DNA from 3 places in the Mesorhizobium sp. B2-3-6 genome. Region 2 is predicted to be linked to each of the others. Evidence: predicted binding sites of a transcription regulator. Region 2 holds the regulator's gene; each other region holds the start of a gene.
What was found. Region 2 encodes LexA, which represses DNA repair genes until DNA is damaged. Its sites were predicted from a motif close to TGTTCNNNNTGTGTTCNG; they were not measured.
Positions count from the first base shown of each region.

Region 1: the regulator LexA is predicted to act here: its motif matches at 2,511-2,528, upstream of FJ953_RS24340 (DNA recombination protein RmuC).
Region 3: the regulator LexA is predicted to act here: its motif matches at 2,567-2,584, upstream of FJ953_RS24970 (YifB family Mg chelatase-like AAA ATPase).

Region 1 is NZ_VFVW01000009.1:72,752-76,901, forward strand. It holds gene FJ953_RS24330 (cation diffusion facilitator family transporter) at 1-644, shown strand, start outside; gene FJ953_RS24335 (GFA family protein) at 768-1,172, shown strand; gene FJ953_RS24340 (DNA recombination protein RmuC) at 1,192-2,478, opposite strand; gene def (peptide deformylase) at 2,582-3,112, shown strand; gene fmt (methionyl-tRNA formyltransferase) at 3,119-4,054, shown strand; gene FJ953_RS24355 (N-acetyltransferase) at 4,051-4,150, shown strand, end outside.
Region 2 is NZ_VFVW01000008.1:164,957-169,106, reverse strand. It holds gene kynU (kynureninase) at 1-768, opposite strand, end outside; gene FJ953_RS22840 (TetR/AcrR family transcriptional regulator C-terminal domain-containing protein) at 765-1,442, opposite strand; gene lexA (transcriptional repressor LexA) at 1,895-2,638, shown strand; gene FJ953_RS22830 (ComEC/Rec2 family competence protein) at 2,632-4,150, opposite strand, start outside.
Region 3 is NZ_VFVW01000009.1:196,365-200,514, reverse strand. It holds gene FJ953_RS24975 (malate synthase G) at 1-885, shown strand, start outside; gene FJ953_RS24970 (YifB family Mg chelatase-like AAA ATPase) at 941-2,473, opposite strand; gene gshB (glutathione synthase) at 2,659-3,600, opposite strand; gene FJ953_RS24960 (GtrA family protein) at 3,674-4,048, opposite strand; gene FJ953_RS24955 (glycosyltransferase) at 4,053-4,150, opposite strand, start outside.

The DNA.
Region 1 (4,150 bases), on a different contig from region 2:
TCATTGCGCCCGAACCGGCCGCCAATGTCAGGGTCAATTACATCGTGCTCGGCCTGTCGTTTCTGTTCGAGGGCAGCTCATGGCTGGTGGCGCTGAGGGAATTCCGCCGGCAGAAGGGCCAGCAGGGCTGGCTGCAGGCCGTGCAATCGAGCAAGGATCCAAGCGTCTACACAGTGCTGTTCGAGGACAGTGCCGCGCTTCTCGGCCTGATCGTCGCCTTTGCCGGCATATTGGCGGCGGAGATTTTCGAGATGCCGGAACTGGACGGCGCCGCCTCGATCGGCATTGCGCTGATCCTGGGTGCGACCGCGGCCTTCCTGGCGCGCGAGAGCAAGGGGCTGCTCATCGGCGAGCCTGCTTCGCCCGCGGTGCAGAAAGAAGTGCTGGCGATCGCGCAGCAGGATCCGGCGGTGCAGCGGGCGAACGGCGTCCTGACGGTCCACCTGGGGCCGGAAGAAATCGTTGCCGGCCTGAGCATCGAATTCGAGGACCATCTGTCCGCGCCGGAAATCGAAGCCTGCGTCGAGCGCCTCGAAGCGCGGCTAAGGAAGGAAATGCCCGAGATCACCCGGCTGTTCGTCAAGCCGCAGACGACAGGCACCTGGGAACAGCGGCGCAAGCTGATCGAATCGGCATCCGAGTAGAGTTTTGAGCAGGTCTCGAAACCACATTCCACTCCTCGGGATTATGTCTTGGACCAGCGTCGCGTCGTTGCCTTGCGACGCTGCGCCGCTAAAATCAGCCGATCGAGTTTTGGAGGACTGATTATGAAGATCGACGGCGGCTGTCATTGTGGTGCCATCACCTATGAGGCGGAGGTCGAACCGGAAAAGACCTCGATCTGCCATTGTACCGATTGCCAACAGTTGACCGGTACGGCCTTTCGCGTCACCGTTCCGGCGCCTGAAGATCACTACCGGATCACAAAGGGTACACCGAAGGTCTACATCAAGACCGTGGCAAGCGGCGCCAAGCGCGTCCAGGCCTTTTGCGCCGACTGCGGTTCGCACCTTTACGCCACGTCGGTCGGAGATGGCCCAAAGGTCTACGGCATTCGAGTGGGAACCGCGCGGCAACGCCAGGATTTGATTCCGACACTGCAAAAATGGCACCGCTCGGCGCTTCACTGGCTACCTGAATTTCACGGCATGACCACAGTGGAGGAGCAGTAGCGCCGTCCGGTGCGGCGCCTCATTCGTCGCCTTCGACGACCCTCAGCCTGAGCTGGCCGGTCTTTGAATCGGCAACGCGTGGGGAATCGACAACGCGCGGGCCGGGTTCCGGCTTCGCAGGGGCTGGTGACGCCATGTCAGGGTCGGCATCGCCTCCGGGCTGCGCCCCAAACTCCAGAGCTTCGATCTTCTGGCCGCGTTTGGTCACCTTCGACGTCGAGACGAGGATGTCGTCTATATCCTTGGCCGACTGGGCAAAATGGCCCTGCAATTTGCGCACCCGCTCGTCGACGCGCGAAACATCCTCCATCAGCCGGATCACCTCGCCCTGGATCAGGTGTGCCTGCTCGCGCATACGGGCATCCTTCAGGATCGCCTGGATGACCTGGATCGACAGCATCAGGAGCGACGGCGAGACGATGACGACGCGGGCGCGGTGCGCCTTCTGCACCACCGCCTCGAAATTTTCGTGGATCTCGGCAAACACCGATTCCGACGGCACGAACATGAAGGCGGTATCCTGCGTCTCGCCCTGGATCAGATATTTATCCGCGATATCGCGGACATGCACCTCGATGTCGCGGCGGAAGGCCTGCGACGCGACCTTCTGCTGTTCGGCGCCTTCGGCGGCGCGGATGGCGTTCCAGGCTTCCAGCGGAAACTTGGCGTCGACGGCAAGCGCCGGCGCGCCGTTGGGCATCTTCACCAGGCAATCGGGACGGCTGCCGTTGGACAAGGTCGCCTGGAACTCGTAGGCGCCGTGCGGCAGACCGTCGGCGACGATCGCTTCCATGCGCGACTGGCCGAAGGCGCCGCGCGTCTGCTTGTTGGAGAGGATCGCCTGCAATTGCACGACCTGGCCGGCGAGCGACTGGATGTTGCCTTGCGCGGTGTCGATGACGGCCAGCCGCTCCTGCAATTTGGCCAGGCTCTCATGAGTGGATTTGGTTTGCTCGGTCATGGTCTGGCCGAGGCGGCCGGTCATGGCATCGAGGCGCTGGCCGATCGATTGCGTCAGTTCCGCCTGCCGCGCGCCGAAGACTTCCGCGATGGCGCCCATGCGGCCCTGCATCTCGGCTTGGCTTTGCAATATGCCGGCCATCCGCGCCTCGGCGTCGCGGGCATGGTCGGCGGCTTCGGCAGCGGCCACGGCGCGCGCCTTGGCCGAGCGCCACAGCGCGACGACAAGCGCCACGAACAGGCCAAGAAACACAAATGCCCCGAACGCCAGCGCATGGCCGAGCGTGATCGTGGTCGCGCCAAGCCGGGCGACAGGTTCCGAAAGGATGGATGTCAGGTCGTTCATGCACCCAGCATAGACGATTCGGCCGGCCAGCACAGATCAAAACGTGAACGATCCCCCGGCGTACCGGTTGACGCCCTTTATTCAAGGTCTTAGGTGAGACGCCATGCCGATCAAGCCGCTCATCATTCTTCCCGACCCCATCCTGCGCCAGGTTTCCAAGCCGGTGGAGCGCGTCGACGCGCCCTTGCGCAAACTGGCCGACGACATGCTGGCGACCATGTATGACGCGCCCGGCATCGGGCTGGCCGCGATCCAGATCGGCGAGCCGCTGCGCATGCTGGTGATCGACCTCGCCAAGGAGGACGAGACGCCGGCGCCGCATGTCTTCATCAATCCCGAAATCCTGGAAAGCGCCGACCAGCGCTCCGTCTACGAGGAAGGTTGCCTGTCGATTCCCGACTATTATGCCGAGGTCGAACGCCCGGCTTCCGTGCGGGTCAAGTATCTCGACCGCGATGGCAAGCTGCAGGAAATGGAGGCCGAGGGGCTGATGGCAACCTGCCTGCAGCATGAGATCGACCATCTCAACGGCGTGCTGTTCATCGACCACATTTCGAAGCTGAAGCGCGACATGGTGGTGAAGAAGTTCAAGAAGCTGGCCAAGGACAAGGCTCCGGGCAAGCTGGTGGGATAGGGGACAATGCCCCTTCGCGTCATTTTCATGGGGACGCCGGAGTTTTCGGTGCCGACATTGCGCGCGATTGCCGATGCCGGACATGAGGTCGCGGCCGTCTACACGCAGCCGCCGCGAGCCGCCGGCCGGCGCGGCCTTGAGCTGACGCCGTCGCCGGTACAGCGCGAGGCGGAACGGCTGGGCATCGAGACGCGCACGCCGACGTCGCTCAAGGGCGAGGCCGAACAGGCAGCTTTTCGCGCGCTGCAAGCCGATATCGGCGTGATCGTGGCTTATGGCCTGCTGCTGCCCAGGGCGGTTCTTGAGGCGCCGCGACTGGGCTGCATCAACGGCCATGCCTCGCTGTTGCCGCGGTGGCGCGGTGCGGCGCCCATCCAACGGGCGATCATGGCGGGCGACAGCGAAACCGGCATGATGGTCATGCGCATGGAAGAAGGCCTCGACACCGGCCCGGTGGGGCTGGTTGAAAAATGCGTCATCGAACCCGATATGACCGCCGGCGATCTGCATGATCGATTGATGAGCGTCAGCGCCTCACTGATCGTGGAAGCGCTGGCGCGGCTGGAAAGGAATAGCCTGGCGTTCACCGCCCAAGCGGTTGAGGGGGTGACCTATGCCAAAAAGATCGATAAATCCGATACGCACGTGGATTGGACGCGACCCGCGGCCGAAGTTCACAATAATATTCGCGGCCTGTCGCCGTTCCCCGGCGCCTGGTGCGAGGTTGAAATTGGTGGCCGGGTGGAACGGCTGAAACTGCTTCGCTCGACGCTTGCGCAAGGTGTGGGCGAGCCGGGAGGAATTCTCGACGACCGCCTGACGGTCGCCTGCGGAGCGGGCGCGATCCGGCTGGTCGAAGTTCAACGGGCTGGCGGAAGGCCCGCCGCCGCGCAAGAATTCCTGCGCGGGACCAAGATCGAAAAAGGAATGAAACTGTCATGAGCATGATGTCGATACGCGCGGCGACGCCGCGGGATCGCGAGGCCATCCGCCTCGTCGAGGAACACGCTTTCGGCCAGCAGGCGGAGGCCGGACTGG
Region 2 (4,150 bases):
CCACCAGCCGCTGAGCGGCTGGCGGACATCGCCATGGTGGCGCTCGGCCGCGTAGATGAAGGCCGGGGCACCTGGGCCTCCATTGAGATATTTGTAGGTGCAGCCGACGGCGAAATCGGCGTTCGAACGGTCGAGCTCGACCGGCAAGGCGCCGGCGGTATGGCAGAGATCCCAGACGATCAGCGCGCCGGCATCATGTGCCGTCCGCGTCAGCGCGGCCATGTCGCGCAACTGCCCGGATTTGTAGTTGACGTGGTTGACCAGGATGACCGCGACCCGCTCGTCGATCAGTTCTTCTATGGTCGGCGCATCGACACCCTCGAGCCGCAGCACCGTGCCCGGCCGCGTCGAGGCAACGCCTTCGGCCATATAGAGATCGGTCGGAAAGCTGTCCCCCTCGGCGACGATGACTGACCTGTCCGGCCGCATCCCGAGTGCCGCATGCAGCACCTTGTAGATGTTGATCGAGGTGGTATCGCAGACCACCGTCTGGCCGGCGGCGGCCCCGATCAGGCGCCCGAGTTGGTCGCCGAGTTCGACCGGCATGTCGAACCAGCCGGCGGTGTTCCAGGCGCGGATGAGATCCTGCGCCCACTCCTGCGTGGCGGCCTTCTGCAGCTCGCCGAACACGGCGGGCGAAGCGGCGCCCAGCGAATTGCCGTCGAGATAGATCACCCCCTGGGGCAAGGTGAAGCGGTCACGCATGGCACGCAGCGGATCCGCGGTGTCCATTGCCTCGATCGCTGCGAGATCGGGAATTTTGCTCATGGTCGCGATGTTCCTCGGTGAGAAGAGCGCCCTGGAAACGGGCCGGCTGTTTTGCCGCCCGGGCAAGGGCTGGCCGCATAGAGGCGCAAGAACAGGGTGAACGCCCGGTTCGATCTTTGCTCGATTTCCGCCCGAGGCAATTCCTCGAGCACCCCAACGATCCGGCGAACCTGGAGATCGCCGATCAAAAGACTGATGTAGATGTCGGCGGCTTCGGCAGGATCGTCACAGGCGATCAGGCCGGCCCGACTTGCGGTTCGAAGCAGGTCACCAACAAGCGGCATTATGGTATTGCGGCCGAATTGCGCGATCGATTGGCCAAGCGTGCCTGTATCGTTGACGTCGCCGGCCGCGGCGCGATTGAGCGCCACCGCCTTGTCGCCCGTCACGAGGGTCAGCAGGACTGGCCCGAGCAAGTTCAGGGTTTCGAGCGGATCGCGCGCCTGGTGAAGGGCGTCCTCCAGCAGCTTCCTTGCCTCTCCCGCATTGGCTTCGATCAAGGATCGAAACAGGGTCTGCTTGTTGCCGTACCAGTTGTAGAGGGTTTCGTTCGAGGCCAATGCCCGCTTGGCGATAGCAAGCAGGGAGGCGCTCTTGTAGCCGGCTTCCCGGAGCACCGCATAGGCGGCCTCCTCTATCCGTTCGCGTCGCGCGGCCTGCTTCGGCGTGGTCATTGGTGTTCCTCTTCGAAAACCGTACATTATTATACGGTTTCGTCAAGCGAACGAACGAACGCAGCCCGTCGCGACCAGTGGTGGTGTCTGGCCGTTTTCCGGCGGAAGTTGGCATTTTGGTTTCGTTTCGTTCACGAGCCGCAGGGGTTTCTAATCCGCCCAAACGCACCCCGCACCTGCCGGTCACCCAGCTTGCAGGCTTGTGCCAAGAGTGGGGACCGGTCGGGCCACAGGCCATTAACCAAAATAGTTTCAAAGGGCCCGGGAGCGCATTGACGACGGACCGCGCTGGCAGGATGCTGGCTGCGGGAGGGCATTTCGTTTCCGTCGCCTTAACAAATTCATTAAACTTTAAATGGTTGCGGAACACAACTGGAACAGATAGTGTTTGTTCTGGGTTTGTTTTCTGATTCTGGTTCCAGACCCTTCGTGCAATGCCTTTGGGGGCCGCCATGCTCACGCGCAAGCAACATGAACTCTTGATGTTCATCCATGAACGGCTGAAGGAAAGCGGCATTCCGCCGTCCTTCGACGAGATGAAGGAAGCGCTGGACCTCGCCTCCAAGTCGGGAATTCATCGGCTGATCACGGCGTTGGAGGAGCGCGGCTTCATTCGCCGCCTGCCCAACCGGGCGCGCGCGCTGGAGGTGCTGCGCCTGCCGGACTCGATCGCGCCGGGTCTTAACGCGGCAAAGAAGTTCTCCCCGAGCGTCATCCAGGGCAGCCTCGGACAGGGCAGCAGCCCTAGCCGGCAGATCAAGCCGGCGACGTCTTCGCGTCTGCCCGCTGCCGGCAATGACGACGATGCGGTTTCAGCGGTGTCGATCCCGGTCATGGGTCGCATCGCAGCGGGTGTGCCGATCGACGCCATCCAGCATCAGACGCATTCCATTTCAGTGCCGCCTGACATGATCATGGGCGGCGAACACTATGCGCTGGAGGTCAAGGGCGATTCGATGATCGAGGCCGGCATTTTCGACGGCGACACGGTCATCATCCGCAATGCCGACACCGCAAGTCCCGGCGAGATCATCGTGGCCCTGGTGGACGAGGAGGAAGCAACGCTGAAGCGCTTCCGCCGAAAGGGTGCTTCGATTGCGCTCGAGGCTGCCAATCCGGCCTATGAAACACGTATTTTCGGACCGGACAGGGTCAAGGTGCAAGGCAAGCTAGTCGGCCTGATCAGGCGCTACTGAGCGGGGTCGGCGGTGGGCTTTTCGGGTTTACGGTAAGGCGGCAGTCCCCTTGCCTCGCGTGAGAATTTCCGCTGTTCGTGCCAAGGCCGATATGGCCTGTCGACGGCAAAGCTGACCCGTGCCGGTGCCGTCGCCGATTGCTGGTCGAAGAAGACGGCGGCACTTCCCTTACGAGCGAGCTGCCGCTTGGTGATGACGAGAACCAGCGGATTGTGGCAGGGATCGTAGCCCGCGGGGTCGTTGATGACGATCAGATCCGCATAGGAGCAGGCCCTCCAGGCGTCCTTGCGATCCTCCACCTGCGCGATGATCGCCCCCGAGGGATGCCGGGCCATGCACAGGCCTGTGAAGCAATAGAAAGGCGCTCCCGCCGGAAGTTGCGCGGGATCGAAGATGTCGAACTGTCGGTCTCCGCTGTCGAACAGTTCCGGCGCAACGATGGTTTCGGACTTCAGCGCGCGTTTCCAATTATCGACGGTGAATTCGTTCGGGCGCGCCCGGTTGATCGCGAGCTCACCGCCGCCGATCGGCAGTGCCACCAGGCGGGCATCCTCCGAAATCAGCACGTCCGGCGTGCGCGTGTCCGAGACGGTCAACAGGCCGGCGAGCGCGAAGGGAAGTGCCGCCAGCCGCAGCCATGTCGTGGCCATCGTCGCGATGACCAGGGCGATCGCCACCAGAAGGACGGATTGCTGCGAAATCAACCCGACCGCGTCGACCGGCGAGCGTTGCGAGATCCATCCTGATATGGCGATCATCGCGGTCAGTCCCTTGCCCATCAGATAAAGGGATGGTCCATCGAACCCGAACGGCATCAGCAGCGCACTGGCAACCGCAAGGAACATCACGACCGAAACGATCGGCATGACGGCAAGATTGGCGAACAGGCTGAGCGGCGACACGCGCTGGAAATGCCAGATGGCGAAAAGCGCCGTGGCGCTTCCCGCGATAATCGAGGTCATCGCCAGCCCACCTGTCGCCAGCAGCAATTTTCGCGTCAGGAGGCCAGGCAAGGTCCGTTGCGGCGGCGGGGTCCGCGCTTTGTCGGCTTTGCGATCCGACCAGCCGGCATAGCCGCCGACCAGGGCCGCGGTGGCGGCGAACGACATCTGGAAGCTCGGCCCTACCACCTCGTGCGGCGACACCACGATGACGGCGATCGCCGAAATAGCCAGATTGCGCATGGTGAGTGCCGCCCGATCGCACAGAACGGCGATCAGCATCACCGCCAGCATGATGAAGCTGCGTTCGGCGGCGACAACGACGCCCGAAATGACGAGGTAGGCGGCGATCGAGAAAAGTGCCGCCGCGGCCGCGTATTTCTTGACCGGCCGGCGGGAGGAAAAATTCGGGAACAGCGCGAAGCCGCCACGCAGCAGACCCATGACCGTGCCGGCGACCAGCGCCATGTGCAGCCCGGAAATTGAGATGATGTGGTAGATGCCGGTGCGTCGCATCGCTTCATTGATCTCGTCGGGAATCCCGGCGCGCACACCCACGATCAGCGCCGCG
Region 3 (4,150 bases), on a different contig from region 2:
GAGGAGCGGCGCACCACCGTCAACCTCAAGGAGGCGATCCGCGCCGCCAGGGAGCGCGTCGTGTTCATCAACACAGGCTTCCTCGACCGCACCGGCGACGAGATCCACACCTCGATGGAAGCCGGCCCGATGATCCGCAAGGGCGACATGAAGCAGGCCGCCTGGATTTCCGCCTACGAGGCTTGGAATGTCGACATTGGGCTAGAATGCGGGCTTGCCGGCCATGCCCAGATCGGCAAGGGCATGTGGGCGATGCCCGATTTGATGGCGGCGATGCTCACCGAGAAGATCGCCCACCCCAAGGCCGGCGCCAACACCGCATGGGTGCCTTCGCCGACCGCGGCGACGCTGCACGCCACCCATTATCACAAGGTCGATGTCCACGCCGTCCAGGCGGCGCTGAAGAGCCGGCCGAAGGCCAAGCTCGACGACATCCTGTCGGTGCCGGTCGCGGTGCGGCCCAACTGGTCGCCGGCCGACATCCAGGCGGAGCTCGACAACAATGCGCAAGGCATTCTGGGCTATGTCGTGCGCTGGATCGACCAGGGCGTCGGCTGCTCGAAAGTGCCAGATATCAACGATGTCGGCCTGATGGAGGACCGCGCCACGCTGCGCATCTCCTCGCAACACATCGCCAACTGGCTGCATCATGGCGTCTGCACGGCCGACCAGGTGATGGAAACGATGAAGCGCATGGCTGATATCGTCGACCAGCAGAACCAAGGCGACCCGCTCTACCGGCCGATGGGCGCCGATTTCGACGCCTCCGTCGCCTTCCAGGCCGCCTGCGACCTCGTCTTCAAGGGCCGCATCCAGCCCAACGGCTACACCGAGCCGGTGCTGCACGCGCGGAGGCTGGAACTGAAGGCGAAGGGAGCGGCCTGAACCGGAGATTTGGAGCCGCCGGCGTTCCGTTCCCCTCCTCTCGAGCGAGAGCGCGCTACGCCGCCTGTGCCACCCGCTCCGAACTCATCCGGTAGGAGATCGCTTCGGCCAAGTGAATGCGGCCGACGGTCTCGCTGGCGTCGAGGTCGGCCAGTGTTCTCGCGACCTTCAGCACGCGGTGATAGGCCCGCGCCGAGAAGCCGAGCTTTTCGCTGGCGTCCTTGAGCAGCGACAGGCCCGATGCGTCGGGCATGGCGATCTCCTCGATGACCGCCGGCGCGCAATGCGCGTTTGTGGTGGCGCTGGTGACGCCGAGCCGTTCGAAGCGCTCGCGCTGGAGGGTGCGGGCACGCGCCACGCGCAGCGCCACGTCGGCGCTCTTCTCCGCCCGGTCGGGCCGGATCAGGTCGCTGGCCGAGACCGCCGGCACCTCGATCCTGAGATCGATGCGGTCGAGCAGCGGTCCCGAGATGCGCGCCTGGTAATCGGTGCGGCAGCGTTCGCCGCGCAGGCAGCGATAGCCGGGCTCGCCGGCCATGCCGCAGCGGCACGGGTTCATCGCCGCCACAAGCTGGATGCGCGCCGGATAGGTGACGCGGTGATTGGCCCGCGCGATCATGCAGTCGCCGGTCTCCAATGGCTGGCGCAACGCGTCGAGCGTCTGCGGCGTGAATTCGGGAAATTCGTCGAGGAACAGCACGCCGTGGTGCGCAAGCGACACTTCGCCCGGCCGCGCCCGGATGCCGCCGCCGACCATCGCCGCCATCGAGGCCGAATGGTGCGGCGCGCGGAACGGCCGCCGGTCGGTCAGCTTGCCTTCGCCGAGCTCGCCGGCGACGGAGGCGATCATCGACACTTCGAGCAATTCCTTCGGCGCCAGCGGCGGTAGGATCGACGGCAGCCGCTGCGCCAGCATCGATTTTCCCGATCCGGGCGGGCCGACCATCAGCAGGTTGTGCCCACCGGCCGCCGCCACCTCCAGCGCTCGTTTGGCGGTTTCCTGGCCCTTGATATCGGCAAGATCGGGCAGGTCGCGCGCCGCGGCATGGATGCCGGCCTCCGGCCGGGACAGCACCTGCGTGCCGCGGAAATGATTGGCGATGGCAATCAGGCTGCGCGGCGCGAGTATGTCAAAGTCCTTGCCGGCCCAGGCGGCTTCCGGGCCGCAGGCGAAGAGGCAGATCAGGCCCTTGCCTTCAGAATTGGCCCCAATCGCGGCCGGCAAGGCGCCGGCGACGGCGGCGATAGTGCCGTCGAGCGATAGTTCGCCAAGCACGACATAGCCGGCCAGCATGTCGCCCGGAATGGCGCCAAGCGCCGCCATCAGGCCGAGCGCGATCGGCAAATCGTAGTGGCTGCCCTCCTTGGGCAGGTCGGCGGGCGCTAGGTTGACAGTGACCTTCTTGGACGGCATCGACAGGCCGGAAGCATGCAGTGCCGCCTGCACCCGTTCGCGGCTTTCGGCCACCGCTTTGTCGGCCAGGCCAACGATGTGCATGTTGACCTTGCCGGGCGCGATCATCACCTGCACGTCGACCGGCACGGCCTCGATGCCCTGGAAAGCAACCGTGCGAACCCGCGCCACCATGTCTTGCCCCCGGATCTGGGCTTGCCCCAAGCCTTTTGCAATCAGGCCGCGAAGGGCCTGGGCCGGAGACAATCACAGTTCCTCGGCTAAATCAAGAACATTACAGGAACACGCAATCGCTTGAGTTGCGGCGCGATTGTCTCCGGTTGCAAAAACGGAACATGGTTAATACAAAATGAAAACGGCTATTTCCGCTTGGCCTCCACCGCGTCCCAGAACAGGCTGGCGATGTCGGCGCCGCCGAAGCGTTTGACTTCGCGCACGCCGGTCGGCGAGGTCACGTTGATCTCGGTCATGTAGTCGCCGATGACGTCGATGCCGACGAGGATGAAGCCGCGTTCCCTCAGTGCCGGCCCGATGCGGGCGCAGATCTCGCGCTCGCGCTCGGTCAGCTCGGTCTTCTCGGCGCGGCCGCCGACATGCATGTTGGAGCGGGAATCGTGCTCGGCCGGCACCCGGTTGATGGCCCCGACCGGTTCGCCGTCGATCAGGATGATGCGCTTGTCGCCCTTGCGCACGTCCTTCAGGTAGCGCTGCACGATGTAGGGCTCACGGAACAACTGGCCGAACATTTCGAGCAGCGAGGCGAGGTTGCGGTCGGCCTCCAGCAGGTGGAAGATGCCCGCGCCGCCATTGCCGTAGAGCGGCTTGACGATGATGTCGCCGAATTCCTTGCGGAAGGCGGCGACCTCCTGGGGATCCTTGGTGATCAGCGTTTCCGGCATCAGGTCGGAAAACTCGGTGACGAAGATCTTTTCCGGGCTGTTGCGCACCCAGGCCGGGTCGTTGACCACCAGCGTCCTGGGGTGGATGCGCTCCAGTATGTGCGTGGTGGTGATGTAGTTCATGTCGAAGGGCGGATCCTGTCTCAGCAGGATCACGTCCATCTCCGACAGGTCGGTTCGCACCTTCTCCCCCAGCGAATAGTGGCTGCCCTTCTCGTCGCGTACCTGCATCTCCTCGATGCGGGCGAACACCTTGCCGTCGCGCAGCGACAGCCGGTCGGGCGTGTAGTGGTAGAGCTGATGGCCGCGCCGCTGCGCCTCCAGCGACAGCGCGAACGAAGTGTCTCCGGCGATCGACACGGTGGAGATGTGGTCCATCTGGACGGCGATTTTCAGCTTCATGGCAGGTCCCCAGCACGGTCGATGAGAGAGCGATATAAGGGTCCCGGCGCCTTCTGCCAATCGGGCCACGCCTCTAGCGGTCGAAGACCAGCCTGGAATAGCCGAGAAAGGACAGCGCCATGGCGGCCAGCGAAGCGAAAGCAAGGGCGGCCAATGGCGGGGTTGTCGGCAGGACGACAAGGATGGCGCAGTAGACCAGATAGTTGGCGATGCTGGTGGCTATGCCGATGCTGCCATAGCGGGCACCTTCCCGCACCAAGCCGCGGCTCGACGGCGAGAAGGTCAGATGCCGGTTTATCTGCCAGGTGACGCAGAGTGCAAAGCCGATGGACAGCATGCGGGCGCTGAAAGGGCCGAGCGGCGTGACGGCAAGCAGCAGCCAGAGGGCGGCCGCGTCGGCGACGAAGCCGATGCCGCCGGCAAAGAGGAAGCGGATAAGACGGCTCACCGCTTCATGCGGCGCGAGGCGTCTTGCCTGGGCCGGCCTTCGCGGCAGTCGGCTCGCTGGCGCGCTCGCGCCGCTCTATGCGGCCCGAAGGCATCGACAGGT